Regions from separate parts of the Duganella sp. genome, predicted to be linked through region 2. Evidence: predicted binding sites of a transcription regulator. Region 2 holds the regulator's gene; each other region holds the start of a gene.

Region 1 (4,498 bases), on a different contig from region 2:
AGTTGTAGGTGCGCCAGCCGTCTTTTTCTTCCATGCCGGTGGCGACGCCATTCCCGGCCACCACCAGCGGCGCGGGCACGCTGATGTGCAGATCGATCAGCCTGGGCTTGCCGGTTGGATGATCGATGCAGGGCCAGAACAAATCGCAGCCTTCGCCTTCCACGGTGGTGGTGATCCATGGCTGGCCGTCCTTGGACTGGCTCCAGGTAAAGCCGCCATCCCATGGGGCTTTCCTGGCCACGATGGGCACACCGTGGTACTGGATGCGTACGGTGGTGCGGGCGCCGGCGGGCAAAGGCGTTGGCAAGGTCAGGTAGAGGCGGCCGTCCGGATTGCTGATCGCGGACGGGGCGAGTGCGACGCCGTCCACGCTGGCGCTGTCGATCGGCAGGTTGCGGTCCAGTTCAACCGCGATGCGGGTCAGCGGTTCTTTCAGCAGGAAGGTCAGGGCGGCGTCGCCGCGGATGCTTTTCGATGCCGGATCAACGCGCAAGGCCAGGTCGACCTTTTCAAACGTCACCGCCAACTGCTCCGGGGCGCGCGGGCTGCCGGAATTGATGGTGAAATCAGTCGGCGCCTTGGGCGTGGCGCAGCCAGCCAGCACTGCGCTGGCGGCAAGATACAGAGGCAAGCGGGTCATGATGGTCCTGGCGAATTAAGCTGCGAGCAATATAGCAGCTCGCCGGCAGAATAGGATTTGTTTATTCGCTCAGCGCACGGCGGTATTGGATGGCTTCCTTGATGTGCTTGAGCTGAATGTTGGCGGCGCGGTCGAGGTCGGCAATGGTGCGGGCCACGCGCAGGATGCGGTGGTAGGCGCGGCCGGACCATTTGAATTGCTCCATGCTTTCGCGCAGCTGCGCTTTGCCTGGCCGGTCCAGCCTGCAGTAGTGGTCGATCTCGCGCGGGTTGAGCAATTGGTTGCGCTTGCCCTGGCGCTCAAGCTGCAGGTTGACCGCCGCCTGCACGCGGGCGGCGATGACGGCAGACGGCTCGCCATCGGCGGCGGCAGCGAGGATGTCGGCGTGCACGGAGCCGACTTCGAACTGAATGTCGATGCGGTCCAGCAGCGGGCCGGAAACGCGGTTCTGGTAGCGCAGCCGCACATCCGGCGAGCAGCGGCAGGCCACGCTGGCATGCCCATGGTAGCCGCATGGGCAGGGGTTCATGGCGGCGATCAGCTGGAACTGCGCGGGGAAGTCGGCTTGCCGCGCCGCGCGCGAGATGGTGATGCGGCCGGATTCCATCGGCTCGCGCAGCACGTCCAGCACGCGGCGGTCGAACTCGGGCAGCTCGTCCAGGAATAGCACGCCGTGGTGGGCCAGCGATATCTCGCCCGGACGCGGCACACTGCCGCCGCCCACCAGCGCGGCGCCGGACGCGGTGTGGTGCGGCGCGCGGAACGGCCGCTGTTTCCACTGTTCGATGCGGAAGGCGCCGGTCAGCGATTGCACGGCGGCGGCCTCCAGCGCTTCTTCGTCGCTCATGGCCGGCAGCAGGCCGGGAAAGCGTGACGCCAGCATGGTCTTGCCCGAGCCCGGCGGGCCGACCAGCAACACCGAATGGTTGCCGGCGGCCGCCACCTCCAGCGCGCGCTTGGCCAGGCGCTGCCCTTTGACGTCGGCAAAGTCCGGATATTCGGGCGCGGCCGCCAGCGGCGCCGCGTCGTGGCGCGACAGCATGTTGTCCACCGACTTGCCGGCGAAGTGGCCGCATACCTGCAGCAGCGAGGTGGCCGGGTAGATGGCGGCGGCGGCGACCAGCGCCGCTTCGTCGGCGTTGGCCATCGGCAGGATGAAGGCGAGGCTGCCGCCATCGCGGCGGGTGGCCAGTGACATCGCCAGGGCGCCGCGGATCGGCCGCAATTCGCCCGACAGCGACAGCTCGCCGGCAAACTCATACTGGTGCAGGCGGCGCGCCGGGATCTGTTTGGAGGCGGCCAGGATGCCCAGCGCGATCGGCAGGTCGAAGCGCCCGGATTCCTTGGGCAGGTCGGCCGGCGCCAGGTTGACGGTGATGCGTTGGGCGGGAAATTCAAAGCCGCCATTCTGGATGGCGGCGCGGACGCGGTCTTTCGCTTCCTTGACCTCGGTATCGGCCAGGCCGACGATGGTAAAGGCCGGCAGGCCGTTGGCCAGATGCACTTCGACGCTGACTTCCTGCGCCTCCATGCCGGCCAGGGCGCGGCTTTTGAGTACGGCAAGTGACATGGCTGGACGGGCTGGCAAAAGGGACCAGCCGCCAGCGTAGCTCGCGCCCGCCGCGTCACTTTGCGCTAGCCCAAACGGACCAGCACAAATCAGCGCTTATTGATTGATCTTGCTTTCCAGCTCGGCCAGGCGGGTTTCCAGCGCTTCCAGCTTGGCGCGGGTCTTGGCCAGCACCTGGGTCTGGATGTCGAACTCTTCCCGGGTGACCAGGTCCAGTTTGGCGAATCCCTGCGTCATCATGGACTTGACGTTTTTTTCAATGTCCTTTGCTGGTGAATTTTCGATGGCCTGGCTGATCTTGTTTTGCAAGTCGTTAAAAAAATTGTTCTTATCCATAAGATTCCTTGATCTGGTTAGTCCATCATTGCACCATCGTGGTGCGTAGCGGCGTTAACGTGGTGCGAAACCGCCGAATTCCCTCTTTTAGCGCGTGACAATTCTCACTTTGGGGCGCCCGGGCCGTTGTCAATGTTAGCTGGCACACATTCTGCTAAGAAGGCAATGAATGCTTTTCATTGCTTCGCTTGACAAGATTTTAAACCGCAACTGCTAATGACGTTCAACTCACTAGGAAAAACAACTATGAAAATGACCAAGAACCTGACTTTGATCGCTGCGTTGACCTTAGCATTCGCATCCATGGCGCACGCGCAAGAGGCGGCACCCGCCCCTGAAGCGAAACCAGACAACGAAGTCACCTATAACGCTGCCGTTGTCAGCGACTACCGTTACCGCGGTATTTCGCAAACCCGCCTCAAGCCAGCCGTGCAGGTTGGCGCGGATTACGTGAACAACCCGACCGGCTTCTACGTCGGCACCTGGGCCACCAACATCAAATGGGTCAAAGATGGCGGCGGCGACGGCTCGGTCGAATGGGATATCTACGGCGGCAAACGCGGCGCCATCAATGATACCTTCAGCTATGACGTCGGCGGCCTGTACTATGCCTACCCATCGAACAAGCTGAGCCCGAGCGCCAATACCTTCGAATTGTACGGCCAGATCAGCGCCGGCCCGTTCTCGGTCAAGTATTCGCATTCGACCACCAACCTGTTCGGCTTTGCCGACAGCAAGAACTCGGGCTACCTGGACGCCCAGTTCAACAACGAAGTGTATGACGGCTATGTGTTGAACCTGCACGTCGGCCACCAGAACGTGAAGAACAACGGCGCCGCCAGCTACACCGATTACAAGGTCGGCGTCACCAAAGATTTCGGCGTAGTGAGTGTGGCACTGGCGGCGGTCTATGCCGACACCGATGCCTACGTCGGAAAAGGGAAGAACCTGGGTAAAACCGGTGCAGTCCTGACCATTTCCAAAACCTTCTAAGCGAGGCCCGTATGAAACTGATTACCGCCATTATCAAGCCGTTCAAGCTTGACGAGGTGCGTGAAGCCCTGTCGGCCATTAACGTGCAGGGTATTACCGTGACTGAAGTAAAAGGCTTCGGCCGCCAGAAAGGCCACACCGAGCTGTACCGTGGCGCCGAGTACGTGGTGGACTTCCTGCCGAAGACCAAGATCGAAGCGGCGGTGGACGATGCCGTGGTCGAGCAGGCCATCGAGGCGATCGAAGGCGCTGCCCGCACCGGCAAGATCGGCGATGGCAAAATCTTCGTGTACAACCTGGAACAAGTGATCCGTATTCGTACCGGCGAGACCGGCAACGAAGCTCTCTAAGAGGATGATGAGAATGAAAAAAACCATAACGAGCTTGCTGGCTGGGGTATCCATCCTGTTTGCGCTGGCAGCCCCAGTCCACGCCCAGGACGCCAAGCCGGCCGAGGCCCCGGTCGCTGCCGCCTCGGCCCCGGCCGCCGCCGCGCCTGAAGCGGCCCCAGCCGCCGCGCCTGCTGCTGCGGCCCCAGCCGCTGCCGCCCCGGCCGAAGCGGCCGCGCCAGCGGCGCCGACCCCGCAAAAAGGCGACACCGCCTGGATGATGGTGTCGACCCTGCTGGTGATCCTGATGACCATTCCTGGCCTGGCCCTGTTCTACGGCGGCCTGGTGCGTTCCAAGAATATGCTGTCGATCCTGATGCAGGTGTTCATGGTGTTTGCCCTGATCGTGGTGCTGTGGTGCATCTACGGTTACTCGCTGGCGTTCACCGAGGGTAACGCCTTCTTCGGCAAGTTCGACCGTGCCTTCCTGAGCGGCATCTGGGACCCGGCCAAGGGCGCCTTCTCCTACGCTGCCACCTTCAGCAAGGGCGTGGTGATTCCTGAGTTCGTGTACGTTGCGTTCCAGGCCACTTTTGCCGCCATTACCTGCGGCCTGATCGTCGGCGCCTT
Region 2 (4,498 bases):
AAGCGGTCGTTGCCATTGTTGCGCGCCTGCGTGACCGAGGTGCCGGGACGCTGGTCGTACGGCCCCGGATTGATGTGGCTGGCGGTGGGCGTGAACAGGGTCAGGATGGACTGCGCCAGGTCGGTGCCGCCCGAGTAGTAGTGGCCATAGGTGCCATTGGCGCCGGGCAGCGTGCGCGCCGATTGCACGATGTCAATCGACAGCTGGTCCTGGCGGTTTTCTGCGCGCGAGCTGTGCAGCGCGCCGTTGAAGTGCCAGTCGTCGTTCTCCCAATCGACATCGGCGCTCAGCCCATGCGTGCGCTGGCGTTGCGGCGCCGAGCGCAGCGAGTCGGTGATGCTGGCGTTGGCGTAATCGTAGGAATTGATCATGGCCTGCTTGCCGCTCGGCGTATCGATGGTGAAGATCGGCCCCAGGTTGGTGATCGGCGAATTGACGGTCGGGTCGATATAGTTCAGGTACTGGTTGGAGGCATCGAGCTTGCGGTCGCTGAAGTAGCCAGTGAGGTTGAGCTTGGTCTCGCTGTTCATGCGCCAGCCGACGCCGGCCGCGCCGCTGTGGGTGGCGCCGGTGTTGGCGGTCACGGTCTGGCGGATCTGGCCGGGGAACAGGATGCCCTTGGCGTATTCCGACTTTGGATAGCGCGCGTCGAACTGCGCTTGCGTGATGCCGAGGTTGGCTGCCGTCAGCTGATCGTAATCCTGAATCTGGGTCGAATCGCGGCGGAAATCTTCTTTCTTGTAGGCATACACGCCAAACACCGCCAGATCCTTGCCGAAGTGCTTGTTCCAGGACACCGTGGCATTCGGCGTGGTCAGGCGGCCCAGCTCGTCATATTCGTCGCCCACGGTGATGCCGCCGCCATCCTTGCGCGCCAGCGCCGAGGTGATGCGCAAATCGATGTTGCCGCTCAGGCCGCCCGGCTGTTCTGCCGCGGTCGGGCTTTTCAGCACCGTCACCGCGCTGAAAATGTCCGAGTTGAACGCCCCCAGCGGGGTCGATCCATTCAGCACCGGCTGGGCGAACGACATGCCGTTAATCGTGGTCAGCGCGAAGGTGCCAGGCAGACCGCGCAAGTTGATGGTGGCGTTGCGCGAGCCGGCTTCGCGGTTCAGTTGCACGCCGGGAATGCGCTGGATGGCCTCGCCCACGTTCAGGTCAGGGAAGCGGCCCAGGCCGTCGGATGAAATGCTGTCGGTAATTTCCAGGGTGTCGCGCTTCATGTTGACGGCGTCGGCATACGATTTGCGGATGCCGGACACCACCACCGTCGCGGGCTCTTCCTGTGCCCAGGCGCTGGACAGGCAGATCAAGGCAATTGCCGCGCTCAGCGGCCGGATCGCGAGTTGATTCATCGTGTAGTCTCTCTTTGTAGTTATAGGAAAACGTTTAACTTAATGATTAAACCATTCCAGCACTGTAAATTCCAGAGAGATTTGCGTTGCGTTGTGTAAACGCCAATGCAGCTTGCCAAGATTTAGAAAATCGTTTAACAGGGCAGGATCAAAAAAGGGCGCCCTCATGCGCCCTTAGTTGTATGTGCCGGGGCCGTTGTTATAGGGCGGCGGCAGCGGGTTCGTAGCTATCCGGGATATGCTTGATGGCATCGTGCCCGTGCGATTGAACTTTGGATTTGTACTTCATGACCTGGCGATCAAGCTTGTCGATCAGGGTATCGATGGCGGCGTACAGGTCTTGCGACAGGCTTTCCACGTAGACGGTTTTACCGGACAGACGCAGATTGATTTCAGCCTTCTGGCGTTTCTCTTTCTCTTTAAGGTTATCTACGGTCAGGATGACAGCAATATCAATCACTTGATCAAAGTGGCGGGTGACCCGTTCCAGCTTGTTCTGCACGTACTCGCGAATCGCTGCGGTCACTTCGAGATGATGTCCACTGATGGTGAGATTCATACACACTCCTAAAGATAAGTCGCTTCTGACGGTTAGTGCGGTGCCCATTGCTGCCGGGCGCGCAGGAACCAACACACTACAAAGACTTGCGGAGGCTTACTGGCGGGATTTTGAGAGCTTCGCGATACTTGGCAACAGTCCGTCGCGCAATCACCATGCCCTGTTCTCCCAGCATGTCCGCAATCTTACTGTCGGATAAAGGATTTTTCGGGTCTTCAGCTCCTGTCAATTGCACAATCAAGGCACGTATCGCCGTCGAACTTGCTTCCCCGCCAGCTTCGGTGGCGACATGGCTACCAAAGAAATATTTCAACTCAAACATGCCGTGCGGGGTCAGCATATATTTTTGAGTTGTTACGCGAGAAATAGTGCTCTCGTGTAGTCCCAGTGTATCAGCAATTTCGCGAAGCACAAGGGGGCGCATGGCGACGGCGCCATGCGAGAAAAAGTTCTTTTGTCTTTCTACTATCGCCTGTGCCACGCGCAGGATCGTATCGAAACGCTGGCGCATATTTTTAATCAGCCATTTGGCCTCTTGCAATTGCGCGCCCATGGCGCTTTCCCCCTTGCCCTGCTTGAGCAGGTTGGCGTACATGGCGTTCACGCGCAGGCGCGGCATGACGTCGTTGTTCAGGCTGACCTGCCAGCCGTTGCGCGATTTTTTGACGATCACATCCGGCACCACATAGTCCGACACATCGGAGGCGAACGCCGCGCCCGGATGCGGATTGCACTGGCGAATCACGGCCTGCGCTTCGCGCAAGTCTTCGTCATCGCACAGCAGGGTTTTTTTCAGCTTGTTGAAGTCGCGCTGGGCAAACCAGGTCAGGTGATTTTCCACGATGGCCAGGGCCATGCGCCGCGTCACCAAAGGCACGCCGGGCAAACGCCTGATTTGTATCGCCAGGCACTCGGACGCATTGCGCGCGCCCACGCCCATCGGGTCGAAGCTTTGCAGCAGCTTGAGCGCGGTCTGCAGCTCCTCGATTTCAATCTCCAGCTCTGGCGGCAGGCGCGCGTGGATTTCTTCCAGCGATTCTTCCAGGTAGCCGTTTTCGTCAAGCGCGTCGATGATCAGCTCCACCAGCGCGCGGTCGCGCATTTCCAGCACCGTCACCCGCATCTGTTCCATCAAATGCTCGCGCAGCGTGCAGTGATGGGCTTCCAGTTGCGGACGCGCTTCCTCGTCGTCGTTGTTCTTGCTGCGGCCGGAGTCACCCCAGTCCAGGTCGGCATCGGGGGTGGTGCTTTCAGTGTCGGCGGCCGGGGCATCGTAGGTGTCGGCTTCGGCCGCCGGCGCCTCGCCCGGCGGGCCTTCCGGCGGCGCTTCGCCGGCCGGCGCCTGCTGGCTGATGGCGCCATCGGCCAGCAGGCGCAGCGAATGGTCCAGCGGATCGTCCAGGCGTTCCAGCAGCGGGTTATCGATCAGCAGTTGTTCCAGTTCCTGGTGCAGCTCCAGCGTTGACAACTGCAGCAGCCGGATCGACTGTTGCAGTTGCGGCGTCAACGCCAGGTGCTGCGACGTGCGCAGTTGCAGAGACTGTTTCATGAAGACTTACATACGGAAATGTTCACCCAGATAGACGCGGCGCACCGACTCGTTGGCGATGATGTCGTCCGGACGGCCGGAAGCCAGCACCGTCCCCTGGTTGATGATGTAGGCGCGGTCGCAGATGCCCAGCGTCTCGCGCACATTGTGGTCGGTAATGAGGACGCCGATGCCGCGCTCCTTGAGGAAGCGCACGATGCGCTGGATCTCAATCACGGCAATCGGGTCGACCCCGGCGAAAGGTTCATCGAGCAGCACGAAGCGCGGATTGGTGGCCAGGGCGCGCGCGATCTCGACGCGGCGGCGCTCGCCACCGGACAGCGACAGCGCCTGGTTTTCGCGCAGCTTTTCGATTTGCAAATCGGCCAGCAGGGTATTCAGCCGTTCATCAATGTCAGCCTTGGATAAAGGCTTGCCGTCCACTTTCTGGATTTCCAGCACGGCACGGATATTTTCTTCCACAGTCAGCTTGCGGAACACCGACGCTTCCTGCGGCAGATAGGACAGGCCCATCGTCGCGCGGCGGTGGATCGGCAGCGAGGAGATATCGGTGCCGCTGATATCGATGCTGCCGGCGTCCGACGGCACCAGGCCGACGATCATGTAAAACGAGGTGGTCTTGCCGGCGCCGTTCGGCCCCAGCAGGCCGACCACTTCACCGCATTCGACTTGCAGCGACACGTCATGCACCACCTGGCGCTTGCCGTAGGTCTTTTGCAAGCCTTTGACGATCAGGGTGCTACCGCAGGATGCTTCCATCTTATTTCCCCGGTGCAGGCTGGGTGGTCGGCGCAGGCGGCGTTGCCAGCTTGCTCGATGGCTGAATCACCATGGTGCTGCGGCCCGCGCCCGGCTTGCTCTCGCCGCTGGCCGTGTTCTTCACCGCGAAGAATTCCTTGCGGCTGTCGTAGGAAATGAATTCACCGTCGACCTGGCTGGCGGGCTTGCCGCCTTCCAGCTTCTTGATCTGCGCCTTGGCGTACAGCTTGACCAGCTCGGTCTTGTTGTCGTACTCGATGCGGTCGGCCTGGCCCT
Region 3 (4,498 bases), on a different contig from region 2:
TCTGCCTGCTGGCTTACTGGCTGGTGGACCCGGCGCCGCCGCGCACCGTGCGGCTGGGCACCGGCCAGGAAAACTCGGCCTACGAAGATTTCGGCAAGAAATACGCGGCCGCGCTGGCCAGGCATGGCGTCAAGGTCACCATGGTGCCGTCGGCCGGTTCCAGCGAAAACCTGCGCAATCTGAAGGAAGGCAAGGTCGATATCGCTTTCGTGCAGAGCGGTTCCACCAACGAGGAAGCCGCCGAGCGCGAAGGCCTGTCCTCGCTGGGCAGCCTGTTTGTCGAGCCGCTGTGGCTGTTCCTGCGCGAAGAAAAGGGCAAGCCGCCTATCACCCAGCTGACGCAGTTGCGCGGCAAGAAGATCAATTACGGTCCCAAAGGCGCCGGCTCGCCGCGCCTGTTCCGCCAGATCCTGGAATTGAATGGCGTGGAGAAGGGCGAAGTTGAGCGCTTTTCGCTGGCCAATACGCCCGCCACCGTGGAGTTGCTGGAAGGCCGCATCGACGGCCTGGTGTTCACCTCGGCGCCGGAAGCGCCGCTGATCCAGATGCTGCTGCAGACGCCTGGCATCAGGCTGTTCGACTTCAACCAGGCCGAAGCGTATTCACGCAAGCTGCCGTTCCTGACCCATGTGGTGCTGCCGCAGGGGATTGTCGACCTGGGCCGCAACCTGCCGGCCGGGGATTACAACCTGATCGCGCCGACCGCCACCCTGGTGGGGCGCGAGGACTTGCACCCGGCGCTGGTGGATTTGTTCGTGCAGGCGGCGTCCGGCATCCATGGCGGCGCCGGCTGGTTCCAGCAGCAGGGCCAGTTCCCGTCCGCCAAGTACACCGAGATTCCGGTCGATCCGGAAGCGGCCAAGTTCTACAAGAGCGGTCCGCCCTTCCTGCAGCGCTACATGACCTTCTGGCTGGCCAATTTCTTCGACCGCATGTGGGTGCTGGTGGTGGCGCTGGGCGCGCTGATTCTGCCGTTGTCGAAGGTGATCCCGCCGCTGTACGTGTGGCGCATCCGCTCGCGCGTGTACCGCTGGTATGGCCAGCTGCGGGCGGTGGAGCAGAAGGTGGAGGAGGCGCCGGAAGCGACGCGCATGCAGGTGTACGAGGAACAGCTCAAGCGCCTCAACGAGATCGAGGAGCTGGTGAATCAGGTATCGATTCCGCTGTCGTTTGCCGATGGCTTGTATGGCTTGCGCAGCCACATCCAGTTCGTGCGCAAGCGCATCCAGTTCCTGATGGGCGAGGCAACCACCACCGAAGCCGCGCCCGTTTAACCCGTCATGCCGGCGCTCAGGCGCCGATCCAGGGCAGGCCGGCGTGGCACCAGCCGTTGACGTTCTTGCGGTGGCCGCGCTCGTCCTTGTCGCCCTCAAAGCCTTCCAGGATGTCGTAGCAGTGCTGGTAGCCATGCTCGCTGGCCAGGGTGGCTGCACCACGCGAGCGCACGCCGGAGCGGCACAGGAATAAAATCACCTGGTCCTTGCGCGCCACCGAGTTCAATTGCTCGATAAACGCATGGTTGGCGATGCCGCCCGGATACACATTCCATTGCACCGCACCATGTTGGGCCTCCGGGATGGCCACCCGGCCCACCCAGTCCCGCTCGGCATTGGTGCGCACATCGACCAGCTTGACCGCGTTCTCCAGGCTCAGCAATTCATAGGCTTCCGCAGGCGTCACCGCGCCCTCATAGGCCCAGTCCTTGCGGCGGCTGCGGGCGAGGGCAAGAATCTCATCTATTTTGCTCATAAGGTGTTCCGGAAATAAGTTTGAGTTTATTATATGGCGTCCGCGCGAGTACGCTACGCCGATGCACCAAAACCATGCGCTTTTCAGAAAAAATCCTAAAATGCACTCATAAGGTGCAAAATGCAGGAAACGCACCAATTAAGTGCGCGATTGATCTGTTGTAATGCGTTTCAGGCTGGCACGGATACTGCTTACCATAGCATCACGAGTTCCACATATTCCCTTTAGGAGATACGCATGGCAATTACGGCCGCAGAAGTTTTGAAAATGGTCCAGGAAAACGAAGTCAAATTCGTTGATTTCCGTTTCGCAGATACCCGTGGTAAAGAGCAGCACGTGACCGTGCCTGTGTCGGCGTTCGACATCGACAAGTTCGAATCGGGTCACGCTTTCGACGGTTCCTCGATCGCCGGCTGGAAAGGTATTGAAGCATCGGACATGATTCTGCTGCCGGATCCAAACACCGCGCGCATCGACCCATTCATGGAAGAGACCACCCTGTTCATGCAGTGCGACGTGATCGAGCCTGCGGACGGCAAAGGCTACGACCGCGACCCGCGCTCCATCGCCAAGCGCGCGGAAGCCTACCTGAAATCGTCGGGCATCGGCGACACCGCCTACTTCGGCCCGGAACCAGAATTCTTCATCTTCGACAGCGTGCGCTGGAAGATCGACATGTCCGGCTGCTTCGTCAAAGTGGACTCCGACGAAGCTTCGTGGTCGACCGACAAGGAAATCGAAGGCGGCAACAGCGGCCACCGTCCAACCGTCAAGGGCGGCTACTTCCCAGTGCCACCAGTGGACAGCTTCCAGGACATGCGTTCGGAAATGTGCCTGATCCTGGAATCGCTGGGCATCCCGGTGGAAGTGCACCACCACGAAGTGGCTGGCGCCGGCCAGAACGAAATCGGCACCAAGTTCTCGACCCTGGTTGAGCGCGCCGACTGGACCCAGAACCTGAAATACGTGGTGTGGAACGTGGCCCACAGCTACGGCAAAACCGCCACCTTCATGCCGAAGCCTATCGTTGGCGACAACGGTTCGGGCATGCACGTGCACCAGTCGATCTGGAAAGACGGCGTCAACCTGTTCGCCGGCGACGGCTATGCCGGCCTGTCGGAAACCGCGCTGTACTACATCGGCGGTGTGATCAAGCACGCCAAGGCCTTGAACGCCATCACCAACCCAGGCACCAACTCGTACAAGCGTCTGGTGCCAGGCTTTGAAGCGCCAGTGAAACTGGCTTACTCGGCCAAGAACCGTTCGGCTTCGATCCGTATTCCACACGTGGCCAATCCAAAAGGCCGTCGTATCGAAACCCGCTTCCCAGACCCGCTGGCGAACGTGTACCTGTGCTTCGCTGCACTGCTGATGGCTGGTCTGGACGGTATCCAGAACAAGATCCACCCGGGCGAAGCGGCGTCGAAAGACCTGTACCACCTGCCGCCGGAAGAAGATGCACTGATCCCGACCGTGTGCGCTTCGCTGGAAGAAGCACTGGACAACCTGAACAAAGACCGCGAGTTCCTGACCCGTGGCGGCGTGTTCACCGACTCCATGATCGACGCTTACATCGAACTGAAGATGCAAGACGTGCAACGTATGCGCATGACCACTCACCCTGCTGAGTTCGACATGTACTACTCGCTGTAATCACCTGCCGGTGAGGTAGCAAGAAACGCGGGGCGAGCGGCGCTTTCCCCGCGTTTTTATTTGGATGCTGTATATTCGGGATGGATGCTTTCCACCCACGGATTACGAATGACAACGAGTTGCAAACTGAGTATGTTGCTGGCGCTGCTGGCCTTGGCCGGCGCCGCGCACGGGCAGATTTACAAGTGCCAGCCGCCCGGCGGCAGCGTGGAATTCACCGACATCAACCGCGGCAGCTATTGCAAGCTGATGGACCTGCCCGGCATGACGGTGCCGGCGCCGCCGCGCCGGGTGGCGCCATCGCCGCGCAATGCGCAGCCGGCGCCGCTGGCCACGCCCGGCAGCTTCCCGCGCGTCGACAGCGCCGAGCAGCGCGCGCGCGACGATGACCGCCGCGGCATCCTCGAAGAGGAGCTGAAGAACGAGTTGCAGAAACTGAGTGAGCTGCGCCGCGAGTTCAACAACGGCGAGCCGGAACGGCGCGGCGACGAACGCAACTACGCGAAGTACCAGGAACGGGTGGCCGCCATGCGCGACAGCATCAGCCGCTCGGAGAAAAATGTCGATGCCTTGAAACGTGAGATCGCGAATATCCGATGAGCCTAGTCAGTCATATTGCCGCCCGCGCGGCCGCCGCCATCCACCGCCCGCCCGCGCTGGCCGGGCTGGAACTGCTGGCCTCGGCTGTGGTGCTGCTGGACAGCGAAGGCCGCATTGCCTACGCCAACGCCGCCGCCGAAAACCTGCTGGAAAGCTCGCTCAAGGCGCTGTCGCGCCAGACCCTGAGCGCACAATTCCTCAACCCGGACGAGCTGGACAACATCTGCGCGCAGGCGCGCGAACACAAGTTTTCCGACCTGCGCCAGGACCTGACGCTGGAGCGCGCCGGCCGCGAGCCGCTGCATGTGCACAGCATTGTGTCGGTGGTGGAAGAGCCGCTGGGCGGGGTGTTGATCGAACTGCGCGAAAACCAGCAGCACCTCAAGCTGGACCGCGAGGAACGCATCCTTGACCAGAGCCAGGTCAACAAGGAGCTGATCCGCAACCTGGCGCACGAGATCAAGAATCCGCTGGGCGGCATCCGCGGCGCCGCCCA

What was found. The regulator sigma-54, encoded in region 2, starts transcription at its own class of promoters, with help from an activator protein. The targets are predictions, from matches to a motif close to TGGCANGNAANCTGCTTT.
Region 1: the regulator sigma-54 is predicted to act here: its motif matches at 2,687-2,704, upstream of ABDW57_RS24040 (TorF family putative porin).
Region 3: the regulator sigma-54 is predicted to act here: its motif matches at 1,926-1,943, upstream of glnA (type I glutamate--ammonia ligase).

What each region holds. Positions count from the first base shown of each region.
Region 1 is NZ_JBCNLB010000020.1:6,080-10,577, forward strand. It holds gene ABDW57_RS24025 (M1 family metallopeptidase) at 1-640, opposite strand, end outside; gene ABDW57_RS24030 (YifB family Mg chelatase-like AAA ATPase) at 702-2,210, opposite strand; gene ABDW57_RS24035 (accessory factor UbiK family protein) at 2,307-2,546, opposite strand; gene ABDW57_RS24040 (TorF family putative porin) at 2,793-3,539, shown strand; gene ABDW57_RS24045 (P-II family nitrogen regulator) at 3,551-3,889, shown strand; gene amt (ammonium transporter) at 3,903-4,498, shown strand, end outside.
Region 2 is NZ_JBCNLB010000014.1:51,004-55,501, forward strand. It holds gene ABDW57_RS20335 (TonB-dependent receptor) at 1-1,355, opposite strand, end outside; gene raiA (ribosome-associated translation inhibitor RaiA) at 1,555-1,914, opposite strand; gene ABDW57_RS20345 (RNA polymerase factor sigma-54) at 1,991-3,463, opposite strand; gene lptB (LPS export ABC transporter ATP-binding protein) at 3,470-4,222, opposite strand; gene lptA (lipopolysaccharide transport periplasmic protein LptA) at 4,224-4,498, opposite strand, start outside.
Region 3 is NZ_JBCNLB010000004.1:318,942-323,439, forward strand. It holds gene ABDW57_RS11200 (TAXI family TRAP transporter solute-binding subunit) at 1-1,274, shown strand, start outside; gene ABDW57_RS11205 (rhodanese-like domain-containing protein) at 1,291-1,749, opposite strand; gene glnA (type I glutamate--ammonia ligase) at 1,987-3,402, shown strand; gene ABDW57_RS11215 (DUF4124 domain-containing protein) at 3,511-4,002, shown strand; gene glnL (nitrogen regulation protein NR(II)) at 3,999-4,498, shown strand, end outside.